DNA from 3 places in the Pseudomonas sp. FG47 genome. Region 3 is predicted to be linked to each of the others. Evidence: riboswitches for the same ligand, from Rfam matches in the RefSeq annotation. Region 3 holds a riboswitch; each other region holds the start of a gene.
The links. A riboswitch is a leader RNA that binds a small molecule or an ion and turns the genes downstream of it on or off. The one in region 3 is predicted to bind cobalamin.
Positions count from the first base shown of each region.

Region 1: linked by a shared signal. The riboswitch ahead of cobO (cob(I)yrinic acid a,c-diamide adenosyltransferase) and the one ahead of ACODS5_RS24235 (TonB-dependent receptor) in region 3 are both predicted to bind cobalamin.
Region 2: linked by a shared signal. The riboswitch ahead of ACODS5_RS04355 (ABC transporter substrate-binding protein) and the one ahead of ACODS5_RS24235 (TonB-dependent receptor) in region 3 are both predicted to bind cobalamin.

Region 1 covers NZ_JBMDJI010000019.1:58,262-62,658, forward strand. Annotated here, with positions in the region: gene ACODS5_RS15590 (hypothetical protein) at 1-536, opposite strand, end outside; cobalamin riboswitch at 688-905, shown strand; gene cobO (cob(I)yrinic acid a,c-diamide adenosyltransferase) at 1,017-1,628, shown strand; gene ACODS5_RS15600 (cobyrinic acid a,c-diamide synthase CobB) at 1,625-2,920, shown strand; gene bluB (5,6-dimethylbenzimidazole synthase) at 2,917-3,567, shown strand; gene cbiB (adenosylcobinamide-phosphate synthase CbiB) at 3,564-4,397, shown strand, end outside.
Region 2 covers NZ_JBMDJI010000003.1:26,738-31,134, forward strand. Annotated here, with positions in the region: gene ACODS5_RS04345 (substrate-binding domain-containing protein) at 1-48, opposite strand, end outside; gene ACODS5_RS04350 (acetyltransferase domain-containing protein) at 493-1,659, shown strand; cobalamin riboswitch at 1,686-1,883, shown strand; gene ACODS5_RS04355 (ABC transporter substrate-binding protein) at 1,997-3,022, shown strand; gene ACODS5_RS04360 (FecCD family ABC transporter permease) at 3,019-4,035, shown strand; gene ACODS5_RS04365 (ABC transporter ATP-binding protein) at 4,032-4,397, shown strand, end outside.
Region 3 covers NZ_JBMDJI010000067.1:1,022-5,418, reverse strand. Annotated here, with positions in the region: gene lpxO (lipid A hydroxylase LpxO) at 1-792, shown strand, start outside; gene ACODS5_RS24250 (carboxymuconolactone decarboxylase family protein) at 928-1,272, shown strand; gene ACODS5_RS24245 (GNAT family N-acetyltransferase) at 1,350-1,919, shown strand; gene ACODS5_RS24240 (outer membrane beta-barrel protein) at 1,994-2,740, opposite strand; cobalamin riboswitch at 2,901-3,106, shown strand; gene ACODS5_RS24235 (TonB-dependent receptor) at 3,216-4,397, shown strand, end outside.

The DNA.
Region 1 (4,397 bases), on a different contig from region 3:
CCCAGTTCGTTATGCAGCTTGCGGTAGGCATAGGGGAAGTACCAGGCGATCGCGCAGGCGGTGTGTTTTTGCAGGTCGTCGACCAGGTCCTGCAGTTCTTCGGGGCTGGCGTGCTGCCCGGCCTTCCACGGGGTGACGAACAACGCCCCGGCCTTGAACTGGCTGGCGTAGGCGATCGCCTTGGCCTGGCTGGCGCTCTCCTGCAAGGCCGCTGCCAGGTCGAGGCGGGCGATGCGTGGCCAGCGCTGGCTGGCGTGCAGGTGGATCGAGTCCTCGGCATTGCCGATGAACAGGTCGCCGCGCGCCTCGCGCTCGCCTTCGTCGCGTTGTTTCTTGCTGGTGTATTGCTCCAGCGCCACCAGCTCGGCCTGCCAGGCCGCCGCCGCGAGCATCCCGGTGTTGGCGGCGGCGCCGTGCCAATACGGGGCCTCGTTATCGCCTTGGAACTGGTTGAAGCGGTCGATACAGTCGACCCAGCGTTCCAGGGCCGGGCGCAGGAACTCCAGGCGGGGGTTGTTGATGATCAGGCCTTGCATGCTGCGCGCTCCTTGTCATTGTGGTCGCGGTCGGTCGCGGTGATGGCTATGTGATATCACTGCTTTGAGTGTGGCACAAGCTGGCGGATCGGCCATTGATCCAGGCCAGATCGGTCCATGCTCGATTGACGCTCCTGATGCAACCCTCTAACCTTCGCGGCGTGTTTCAGGTGCCCTGCGAGCCGTGGCTCGGCAGGGTGAAACTGGGAAGCCGGTGAGCGCCAGCCAAGGTGCGAGTCCGGCGCTGCCCCCGCAACGGTAGGTGAGTCAACGCTGCGCAAGGCCACTGGGTGTATCGCCCGGGAAGGCGCGCAGCCCGGGCCAGGCCCGCTCACAAGCCCGGAGACCGGCCTGCAACTGCCAACGGCATCACGGAGGGTGATGCGCCAGCGATGTGGCCTGCGCCACGGCCCCTGCGCGTTCTCCGTCTGCCCGCCCTTTTTCTGTCGCTGCCCCTGCGACAGCCCGCGGAGACCCCTGATGAGCGAATCCACCGAACGCGACGAACGTCACCTGGCGCGCATGCAGCGCAAGAAGGCGATCATCGACGAGCGCATCGCCAATTCCCCCAACGAATGCGGCCTGTTGCTGGTGCTGACCGGCAACGGCAAGGGCAAGAGCAGCTCAGCTTTCGGCATGTTGGCCCGCGCCTTGGGCCACGGCATGCAGTGCGGCGTGGTGCAGTTCATCAAGGGTCGCAACAGCACAGGCGAAGAGCTGTTCTTCCGCCGCTTCCCCGAGCAGGTGCGCTATCACGTGATGGGTGAGGGCTTCACCTGGGAGACCCAGGACCGCCAGCGCGACATCGCCGCCGCCGAGGCCGCGTGGGCGGTATCGCGCCAGTTGCTGCAGGATCCGTCGATCCAGTTCGTGGTGCTCGATGAGCTGAACATCGCCCTCAAGCATGGCTACCTCGACCTCGACCAGGTGCTCTCGGACATCCAGGCCCGCCCACCGATGCAGCATGTGATCGTCACCGGCCGTGCAGCCAAGCCGGAAATGATCGAGCTGGCCGACACCGTCACCGAGATGGGCATGCTCAAGCACGCCTTCCAGGCCGGTATCCGCGCACAGAAGGGCGTCGAGCTGTGAGTGACTCGCGCCAATGTCCCGCCGTGCTGATCGCGGCCCCGGCCTCGGGCCAGGGCAAGACCACGGTCACCGCCGCCCTGGCCCGCCTGCACCGCAACCTCGGGCGCAAGGTGCGGGTGTTCAAGTGCGGGCCTGACTTTCTCGACCCGATGATCCTCGAGCGTGCCAGTGGCGCGCCGGTCTATCAGCTGGACCTGTGGATGATCGGTGCCGAGGAGAGTCGTCGCCTGCTGTGGGAAGCGGCGGGCGAGGCCGACCTGATCCTGATCGAAGGCGTGATGGGGCTGTTCGACGGCACGCCGTCGAGCGCCGATCTGGCCCGTCATTTCGGCGTGCCGGTGCTGGCGGTGATCGATGGCACGGCCATGGCCCAGACCTTCGGCGCCCTGGCCCTGGGCCTGGCGCGTTACCAGCCCGACTTGCCGTTCGCCGGGGTGCTGGCCAACCGGGTTGGCAGCCTGCGCCACGCGCAGTTGCTCGAAGGCAGCCTCACCGAAGGCCTGCGCTGGTACGGCGGGTTGTCCCGCGAGCGTGGCATCGAGCTGCCCAGCCGCCACCTCGGCCTGGTCCAGGCCAGTGAACTCAATGACCTGGATGCGCGCCTGGATGCCGCCGCCGAAGCGCTGGGTGCCAGCTGCGATGCAGCATTGCCGCCACCGGTCGGTTTTGCCCGGCCTGAGCCACTGGGCGTGACCACACCGCTTGCCGGGGTGCGCATCGGGGTGGCCCATGACGAAGCCTTCGCCTTCACCTATGGCGCCAACCTGGATCTGCTGCGCAGCCTCGGCGCGCAGCTCGAATTCTTCTCGCCGTTGCATGATCGGGAGTTGCCTGATGTAGACAGCCTGTACCTGCCAGGCGGCTACCCGGAGCTGCACCATCAGGCCCTGGCCGCCAACGCACCGATGCTGGAGGCGATCCGTGGCCACCACGCCGAGGGCAAGCCGCTGCTGGCCGAGTGTGGCGGCATGCTCTACCTGCTCGACGCCCTGACCGATGTGGCCGGTGTGCGTGCGCCGCTGGCAGGCCTGCTGCCGGGCGAGGCGACCATGCAGAAGCGCCTGGCGGCCTTGGCCCTGCAGGCCGTCGAGTTGCCCGAAGGCATCCTGCGCGGCCACACCTATCACCATTCACTGACCAGCACCGAGCTGGAACCGATTGCCCGGGGCCTGAGCCCCAACGGCGGACGCGGCAACGAGGCGGTCTACCGCCTGGGACGGCTGACCGCTTCCTACGTGCATTTCTATTTTCCGTCCAACCCCGACGCGGCGGCGGCGCTGTTGCGACCATGAGCGAACACGCGTACAGCGCCGTTGAGCGCGCGGCCATCTACCGGGCCATCGGCGAGCGCCGCGACATGCGCCATTTCGCCGGCGGCGAGGTGGCCCCCGAGTTGCTCGGGCGTCTGCTGGCCGCCGCTCATCAGGCCCCCAGCGTGGGCCTGATGCAGCCCTGGCGCTTCATTCGTATCAGCCAGCGCGGTTTGCGCGAACGTATCCAGGCGTTGGTGGAGCAGGAGCGGGTGCGCACCGCCGAAGCCCTGGGCGAGCGCTCCGATGAGTTCATGAAGCTCAAGGTCGAAGGCATCAACGACTGCGCCGAGGTGCTGGTCGCCGCGCTGATGGACAAGCGCGAGGCGCATGTCTTCGGCCGCCGCACCCTGCCGGAGATGGACCTGGCTTCGCTGGCCTGCGCCATCCAGAACCTGTGGCTGGCGGCGCGGGCCGAAGGGCTGGGCATGGGCTGGGTGTCGCTGTTCGAGCCGCAGGCCCTGGCCGAGCTGCTGGGCATGCCCGTAGGTGCCAAGCCCATGGCGGTGCTGTGCCTGGGGCCGGTGACCGAATTCTATCCGGCGCCGATGCTGGTGCTCGAAGACTGGGCCGAGCAACGGCCGTTGAGTGACATGCTCTACGAGAACCAGTGGGGAGAGCGGTCATGAGTGTGGCTTTGCTGACCGTGGCCGGCGTGGCTCTGGATGCACTGCTGGGTGAGCCGAGGCGGCGCCATCCCCTGGTCGGTTTCGGCAACCTCGCCGTGCGCCTGGAGCAGCGCTTCAACGCCGGTGGCCGGGGCTGGCGCAGCCACGGTGTCACGGCCTGGTTCCTGGCTGTCGTGCCGCTGACCTTGCTGGCGCTGATTCTTTCCTGGCTACCTGTTATTGGCTGGCTGGTGGACGTGCTGGCGCTGTACTGCGCCCTGGGCCTGCGCAGCCTGGGTGAGCATGTGCTGCCGGTGGCCCAGGCGCTGCGCCAGGGCGACCTGGAGCAGGCGCGGCGGCGCGTCGGTTACCTGGTCAGCCGCGAGACCCGCGAACTGGACGAACCCGCCGTGGCCCGGGCGGCCACTGAGTCGGTGCTGGAGAACGGCAGCGATGCGGTATTCGCCGCGCTGTTCTGGTTCGTCGTGGCCGGGGCGCCGGGGGTGGTGCTGTACCGCCTGAGCAATACCCTGGATGCCATGTGGGGCTATCGCAACGAACGTTTCGAGCGCTTCGGCTGGTGCGCGGCACGCATCGACGATGGGCTGAACTATATTCCCGCCAGGCTGGTAGCGCTGACCTATGCGCTGCTGGGCAAGACCCGCCTGGCCCTGGCCTGCTGGCGCAAGCAGGCGCCGCTATGGGACAGCCCCAACGCCGGCCCGGTGATGGCGGCGGGGGCCGGTGCCCTGGGGGTGGAGCTGGGTGGCCCGGCGGTGTATCACGGCGAGCTGCACGAACGCCCGCGCCTGGGCGAGGGGCCGATGGCCGACGCTGATGCCATCGAGCGT
Region 2 (4,397 bases), on a different contig from region 3:
CAGGGTAGCAGCCACCAGGGAGGCGGCGATCACAGTACGCTTAAACATGAAGCAATCTCCTATCGTCGTGTTCGTACGTTGAGTGGGTCGCGCATTGCTGTGGCCGAGGCCGTACACCCTGATCCAGAGGGGCTGGAGGCCTGTCCACGAAGGCAACATTCGCAGCTTGTGGTGACAGCCAAAGGAAAAAACATCGGGAGTTCGGCAGGGAAAAACTCGGGTGTCGCGGGGTGGTTCCGGCGGTTTTTCCGGGAGGTGAAGGAGGCAGGCCAGCGGTTATGGGTGATGCTGATCTGGAGGATTACCCGCAAGGCACTCGGGAGGTTGGCCAGGCCGCGAAAAAAGTTTCAATGCAGAGTGACTGATAGGCGCTGCTGGGGTCGTGGTGAACGCCTGGTGGCCCTCCACACGAAATCGAGCTGTTCAGGCGCCAGTGAAATGTTATACGATAACATTTGATTTGAAATGCCATTCCTGTCTGCGACCCAGCCAATGACCAGCGCCACTGCCCCTTCCCCCCTGCCCAACCAACGCCTGCAAAGCATCGACGCCCTACGCGGCCTGGTGATCCTGTTCATGCTCCTGGACCACGTGCGCGAAACCTTCTTTCTGCACCGCCAGGTCAGCGACCCGATGACGATCGATGCCACCGACCCCAGCCTTTTCGCCAGCCGCACCCTGGCGCACCTGTGCGCCCCGGTGTTCGTGCTGCTCACCGGGTTGTCCGCCTGGTTGTACGGCGAAAAGCACCAGGGCCGTGGCGACGTCTCGGCCTTTCTGTTCAAGCGCGGGCTGTTCCTGGTCGTGCTGGAGGTCACCTTGGTCAACTTCGCCTGGACCTTCCAGCTGCCACCCAGTGTGATCTACCTGCAGGTGATCTGGGCCATAGGCCTGAGCATGATCGCCCTGTCGCTGCTGGTGTGGTTGCCACGCCCGGCGCTTATCGCCCTGGGCGCGCTGATCGTCGCTGGCCACAACCTGCTCGATGGCCTGCACTTCGAGCAGGCATCGGCCCTGCATGTGCCCTGGGCGGTCCTGCACGATCGCGGCTGGTTGGAGGTCTGCGACAACTTACGCTTGCGCACATCCTATCCGTTGTTGCCGTGGATCGGCGTGATCGTCCTGGGCTACGCCCTTGGCCCATGGTTCGCCCGCACCAGCCAGGCCGATGCCCGCCAACGGCGGCTGCTGCTGGCCGGGGCTCTGGCCCTGCTGGGTTTCGTTGCACTGCGCCTGCTCAATGGTTACGGCGAAGCGCCCTGGAGCAGTTACCCCAGTGTCACGCAGACGCTGATGAGTTTCTTCAACATCACCAAGTACCCACCTTCGCTGCTGTTCCTGGCCCTGACCCTGGGCGCCGGGCTGCTGTTGCTACGCGCCTTCGAGCGTGCCGGCAGCGCTCGCTGGATCGGCGCGCTGGCGGTGTTCGGCGCGGCGCCGATGTTCTTCTACCTGCTGCACCTGTATGTGCTCAAGGGGCTGTACCTGGCCAGCGTCGGCCTGTTCGGCCGCAACCAGGGCGAATATTTCGGTTTCGAGGGTGTCGCCGCGGTCTGGCTGCTGGCCATGTTGCTGGCTGCCGCGCTGTACCTGCCGGTCCGCGGCTTCGCCCGGTTGAAGGCGCGGCGCCGCGACCTGGCCTGGCTCAAGTACCTGTAAAGGCGTTTCGCCCGGCGGTGCGATGGTCTACCATGCCGCCCGCCGGTTTCCACACGGAATCAAAAGGGAATCCCAGGCGCGTCCAGCGCGCGCCGAACGGAACTGCCCCCGCAACTGTAGGTGCCGAGCCCACGCCATCGATGCCACTGGATGATCCATCCGGGAAGGCCGGCGTCGGGCCTGGACGCACCAGTCAGGAGACCTGCCGGCACGTGTTCACCAACCGGCGGGGTGTCCGGGATGGTCATCCGCCTTGCGCTCGCAGCCCCTCGCTCGTGCCCGGCGATGCCTGTCCGTGCCCATGACCGCACAACGCAAGACAGGAGACCGCCCCACCATGTTGCCCCACCTCGCCACCGTCGTCGCCGGCTTGACCCTGTGCGCGCTGGCCCAGGCCGATAGCCCTGCCAGTGCCACCCAGTATCCGTTGACCCTCGACAACTGCGGCGTGCCCCAGACCTTCGCCCGGGCGCCCGAACGCGCGGTGACCATCGGCCAGGCCGGCAGCGAACTGCTCTATGCCCTGGGCCTGGGCGAACGCCTGGCCGGCACTTCGTTGTGGTTCAACAACGTACTGCCCGAGTTCAAGGCGCAGAACGACAAGGTCGAGCGCCTGGCCGATAACGAACCAAGTTTCGAGGCGGTGGTGGCCAAGCGTCCGCAACTGGTGGTGGTGCAGTTCGAATGGATGGTCGGTGCCCAAGGCGCGGTCGCCACCCGCGAACAGTTCGCCGAATTGCAGATTCCCACCTACCTGCTGCCCTCCGATTGCGAAGGCAAGGACAACCTGGTGGGCGCCGATGGCACCCGTCTGCAACCGTTCAAGGTGCAGAGCATCTACAAGAGCATCAGCCAACTGGCCGAGATCTTCGACGTGCAGGCGCACGGCGCCGCCCTCAACACAGCACTCCAGGGCAGCCTGCAGCGTGCTCAGCAACAACTGGTGGGCAAGGACCTGAGCCACACCAGCGCGTTGTTCTGGTTCTCCAGCGCCGACCTGGCGCTCGACCCGTACGTGGCCGGCCGTCAGGGCGTGGCCGACTTCATGCTGCAGACCCTAGGGGTGCGCAACGTGGTCGAGTCCAACGAGGAATGGCCGACCGTAGGCTGGGAAACCCTGGCCAAGGCCAATCCCACCTGGCTGATCATCGCGCGCATGGACCGACGCCGCTACCCTGCCGATGACTATCAGAAGAAACTCCAGTTCCTGCGCAGCGACCCGCTGACCCGCAACATGGAGGCGGTGAAACAGGACCGCATCATCGTCCTCGACGCCGATGCCATGCAGGCCGGCCTGCGTCTGTTCCGCGGGCTGCAAGTGCTGTCCACGGCCTTCGCCAGCGGTAAAGCGGCGCAACCATGAGTCGCCTGCTGCCCCTTGGCGCCTTCGCGCTGCTCGCCCTGGGCCTGGCCATGCTCGCGGGTATCGCCATCGGCGAAACCCCAGTGAGCGCCGAAGTGTTCTGGCAGGTGCTGGCCAATCATCTGTGGCAAGCGGGCTACCCACTCGATCCGATCGACGCCGGCATCGTCTGGAACTACCGGTTGCCGCGTACCCTGGTGGCCGCTGCCTGCGGCGCGGGCCTGGCCACCTGCGGGGTGATTCTCCAGGCGTTGCTGCGCAACCCGCTGGCAGAGCCGTATTTGCTGGGCCTGTCCGCCGGGGCCTCGACCGGCGCCGTGGCGGTCGGCCTGCTCGGCCTGGGCGGCGCGGCGCTGTCGCTGTCCGGCGGCGCCTTCCTCGGCGCACTGGCGGCCTTTGCCTTGGTGCTGGCGCTGTCCCGGGCCAGCGGCAGCCGCCATGACAATACCCAGGTGATCCTTGCCGGGATCGCCGGCTCGCAGCTGTTCAACGCGCTCACCGCGTTCCTGATCACCAAATCCGCCACCGCCGAGCAAGCCCGCGGCATCCTGTTCTGGCTGCTGGGCAACCTCAGCGGGGTGCGCTGGCCATCGGTAGCCCTGGCGGTACCGATGGCCGTGCTGGGGCTGCTGGTCTGCCTGGGCCATCGGCGGGCATTGGATGCCTTCACCTTCGGCGCCGATTCCGCCGCCTCGCTCGGTGTGCCAGTGCGCCGCACCCAGCTGCTGCTGATCAGCTGCGCGGCATTGGTGACCGCGGTGATGGTGTCGATCGTCGGCGCCATCGGTTTCGTCGGGCTGGTCATTCCCCATGCGCTGCGCCTGTTGCTGGGCCCCGGGCACAGCCGCCTGGTGCCGGCCAGCGCGCTGGGCGGGGCGTTGTTCCTGATCGTCGCCGATATCCTGTCGCGCACGCTGATCGCCGGCCAGGTGGTTCCGGTGGGTGTGGTCACCGCACTGATCGGCGCGCCGCTGTTCGCACTGATCCTGGTCAGCCGTCGGGGGCGCCCATGACGGCGCTGCACACCCCCGCAATGGCCCCCATCAGTTGCCAGGGCGTGCACCTGCGCCTAGGTGGGCGCGAGGTGCTGCATGGTATCGACCTGGCCGTTCGGCCCGGCGAGACCCTCGGCCTGGTCGGCCCCAATGGCTCCGGCAAGTCCACCTTGCTCAAGCTGCTGGCCGGGCTGCGCGCGCCCAGCAGCGGCAGCGTCCAGTTGCTCGGCACACCCCTGGCGGCCCTGCCCCGCCGCCGTGTCGCCCAGGCCCTGGCCCTGGTCGAGCAGCAGGCCGACACCCTGGATGCGATCCGCGTGTTCGACGCCGTCGCCCTGGGCCGCACCCCCTGGCTATCGGCCCTGGCTCCCTTCGGAGCA
Region 3 (4,397 bases):
CTGGCCCCGGTGAACGCCTTCCTCTACCTGTTCTCCAAGCACCCGGCCAAGCCGTACCTGCCGGTGGAGTCTTTCCCAGAACTGCAGGTGCTGCAGGACCACTGGCAGGAGATCCGCGCCGAAGGCCAACAGCTGTTGCAGGCCGGCGAGATCAAGAAATCCGACAACTATGACGATGTCGGCTTCAATTCGTTCTTCAAGACCGGCTGGAAGCGCTTCTACCTGAAGTGGTACGGCGAGAGCCACCCTTCGGCGATGACCTTGTGCCCACGCACCACCGAACTGCTGCAAGGCATCGGTTCGGTCAAGGCGGCGATGTTCGCCACCCTGCCGCCAGGCGCCAAGCTGGTGCGCCACCGCGACCCCTACGCCGGCTCCTACCGCTACCACCTGGGCCTGGATACGCCCAACGACGACGGCTGCTACATCGACGTCGACGGCGAGAAGTACTCCTGGCGCGACGGCGAGGGCGTGGTGTTCGACGAGACCTACATCCACTACGCCGCCAACACCACCGAGCACAACCGCATCATCCTGTTCTGCGACGTCGAGCGCCCGCTCAAGTACCGCTGGGCAAGCGCGTTCAACCGCTGGTTCAGCCGCAACGTGATGGCCGCCGCTGCCGCGCCCAACGACGCCAACGACAAGACCGGTGGCATCAATCGCCTGTTCACCCGCATCTACAAGATCCGTGAACGCGGCAAGGCCATGAAAAAGCGCAACCGCACCCGCTACTACCTGGAAAAATGGGCCGTGGTCGCCGCCCTGGTGCTGGTGTTCATCTACATCTGACCGGGTGCCTTCGCTGGCAAGCTCGCGCCCTCAGGGAGACGAGCTTGCCGAGGCCCCTCCCTCCTTCTGTGCCCCGCCGCCGCCAACATCGACTAGCCTGAAAGCTCCTGTTGCCAACCTAACAAGGTGAACACGATGAGCATGATGGACTGGGACGCCTACCGTAAGCAGTTGATGGCCGGCATCGGCGATCTCAAGCAACTTTCCCCCGATACCGTGGCCGGTTACATGACCGCCAGCGGCGCCGGCGCCAAGACCAACCACCTGGATGCCAAGACCCGCGAACTGATCTCCCTGGCGGTGGCCGTCACCACCCGCTGCGACGGCTGCATCGCCGTGCATTCGCAGCAGGCGGTCAAGCATGGCGCCACCCGTGAGGAAATCGCCGAGGCGCTGGGCGTGGCCGTGGCGATGAACGCCGGCGCCGCGCTGGTCTACTCGGCCCGGGCCCTGGATGCCGTGGGCAAGCCCGGCGCCTGACGCACCAGGCGCCGTCGCTCTTGCACGACGGCGCCGCGCCGCCCAGACTGAGCGGCTCAGTACCCGCAGGAACCACCATGATCCAAATCCGCCCCATGACCCCGGAAGACTTCGAACGCTTCTGGCCCACCTTCCAGGCCATCGTCCAGGCTCGCCAGACCTACGCCTTCGACCCTGGGCTCAGCTTTGAACAAGCGCGCGCGCTGTGGCTGCAAGCTCCGCTGCGCACCCTGGTGGCCGAGGCCGACGGCGCGCTGCTGGGTTCGTATTTCCTCAAGGCCAACGCCGCTGGCCCCGGCGGGCACGTGGGCAACTGTGGCTACATGGTCAGCGAGCACGCCCGTGGCCGTGGCGTGGCCAGGCTGATGTGCGAACACTCGCAGAAACTCGCCCGCCAGGAGGGGTTCCTGGCCTTGCAGTTCAACTCGGTGGTGGCGACCAACGAGGTGGCCGTGGCGCTCTGGCACAAGCTGGGTTTCGACACGGTCGGACGCCTGCCCAAGGCCTATCGACACGCCGAACTGGGGTTGGTGGACTGCCTGGTGATGTACAAGTGGCTGGCCGACCAACCGGTGCTGGAGAAGCCGCCGTTGTTGATTGGCCGCAAGAATATCGAGGCACGGGTGTCGCGTCGGCGCGGTCGCTGACCGGCGCGCCAAAAGCGTAGGCGCCGACTGGCCGGCGCCTACCGATTGCGCGGTACCTGGGAGCGCTCAGGCGCTTAGAACGCCAACCCCACCTTCACCCCGAACTCATCACGCTTGAGCTTGGTGTTGTCAGCCACCGGAGTGTCCTCGTCGAGCTTGTATTCGGTGCGGGTGTAGTACGCCCCCACCTGCACCGGCATGCCGCCTTGCTGGTTCATCAGCAAGGTGACCTCGGCGTAAGGATTGGTGCGATCCTTCATGTCGACGCTGTCGCTGCCGTAGTCATCGACCTTCAGGCGCGCCCGCCCATCGATGCTACGCCGTGCCCCCACTTCCACGCGCAGGGTCGAGGCATCGAACTGGTGGTTGTAGCCCAGCGCCGCCTTGGCGAACGGCGACTTGTAGGTCAGCCGCGTGTCGAGGTCGTTGATCTCGGGCTCGAAGCGTGTCCAGCTGTAGCCGCCGCCCAGCGTCAGGTCGACGAAGTTGCGCGCATCCAGCGCGGCGCGCCAGCCCAGGTCGAGGTCGGCCTGGGCCTCCTTGAGCTTGTTGTCGCTCTTCTTGCCGTACTTGGCCTCGGCGCCGATCTGGTAGATGAAGCCGGATTCGGCGGTCATCTTGTTGCCGAAGGTGGCGAACACACCACCCTGGCCCATGTGCTCCTTGTCCGATTCGCTCCCGCCCTCGAACTTGAACTTGTCGTAGGCCCCCAGCAGGCCGAGGGTGAACAGCGGATCGCTGCTCGGCGCCGCAGTGGCGGCCAGGGGCGCGCCGAGCAAGGCCAGCAGGCAGGAATGACGCAACAGGTTACGAGTAAACATGCGCAGCAGTCTCCATGACGTGAATGAATGACGAACGACCGGTTCGAGACAACGCCACTGGGGAAAGTTCGAAAAAGTTTCGACAAATACCGCTAACTCGCTAAAGCGTCACAGATTTTGCCTTCATTCAAACGATTGACTCCCTGCCGGTTCGATGGTCAGATGCGCGCCAGTTTCAGGTGTCCTGCGCCGCCGCGCGCAGGGTGAAACGGGAAACCGGTGCGTCGTTTTCCACGACAAGTCCGGCGCTGCCCCCGCAACGGTAAGCGAGCGAAACCTTCGACACACCACTGTGCACAGGCATGGGAAGGTGAAGGCTTCATGACCCTCGCAAGCCCGGAGACCGGCCTGAGGCTTCACTTGGCAACCCGCGGTGGGCGGGCGCAGGCCGGTATCCGCGTGCGCGCCCGCCTACGCGATTCGCCTTTGCGTGTTTTCCACCGGGATCCATTCATTCCTGTAGCAGTGGAACGACATGTCCCGATTCAACAAGCTTCACACCCTGGCGGCCTGCCTGGCCGTGTCCCTGCCCGCGCTGGCCGACGATCAGCCCGGCGCCACGCTTACCCTGCCCTCCACGGCGATCACCGACAACCGCGACCCGCAGGCCATCGACCTGGCGACGCCGACGCAAGCCGGCTCGCGCCTGAACCTCAGCGCCCTGGAAACACCAGCCAGCACCAGTACCCTCACCGAGGCGCAGATACTCGGGCGCAATAACCAGACCGTGCAGGACGCCGTGACCCGCTCGCCGGGCATCACCTTCATCGGCTCCCCGGGCGATGGCGGCACTGGCCTGTCGGCACGCGGCTTCAGCGGCCAGAGTTCGGTGATGACCCTGTTCGATGGCTCGCGACTCTACGCTGGCGCCGGAACCCTCACCTACCCGGTCGACCCGTGGATGGTCGAGCGTATCGAGGTGGTCCGCGGCCCGGCCTCGGTGCTGTATGGCGAAGGCGCCACCGGCGCGGTGGTCAACGTGATCCCGAAGAAGCCCTTCAGCGGCGACATCCGCAACCACCTGCGCCTGGGCTACGGTTCCTGGGACCGCCAGCAGCTCGGCCTGGACAGCGGCGGCAGCCTGAGCGACCGCCTGAGCTACCGCCTCACCCTGAACCAGCAAGCGGGTAACGGTTGGGTCGACCGCACCGACTCGCGCAGCCTGGCGCTGTCGGCGGCCCTTCGCTTCGATGCCACGGACGACCTGAGCTTCACCCTGTCCCATGAACGCGGCGACGCGCAACCGGCCAACTATTACGGCACCCCGCTGATCGACGGCCACCTGCGTGGCAGCCTGCGCAAGAAGAACTACAACGTCAGCAACGACCAGCAGCGCTACCACGATGAATGGACCCGGCTGACCAGCGACTGGCAGATCAACGACAGCCTCAGCGCCAGCAACCAGCTGTACTACATCAAGAGCCGCCGGCACTGGCGCAACGCCGAGGAGTACGCCTGGGATGCCGATAGCGCGATGATCCAGCGTCGCAGCTTCCTGGAGATCAGGCATAACCAGGAACAGATCGGCGACCGCCAGAGCTTCACCTTCGATCATGCGCTGTTCGGCCTGGCCAGCAAGACCGTGGTCGGCGCGGAGTACAACAAGATCCGCTTCAATGTCGACAGCAACTCGCCCTACAACGACAACGGCAGTGAC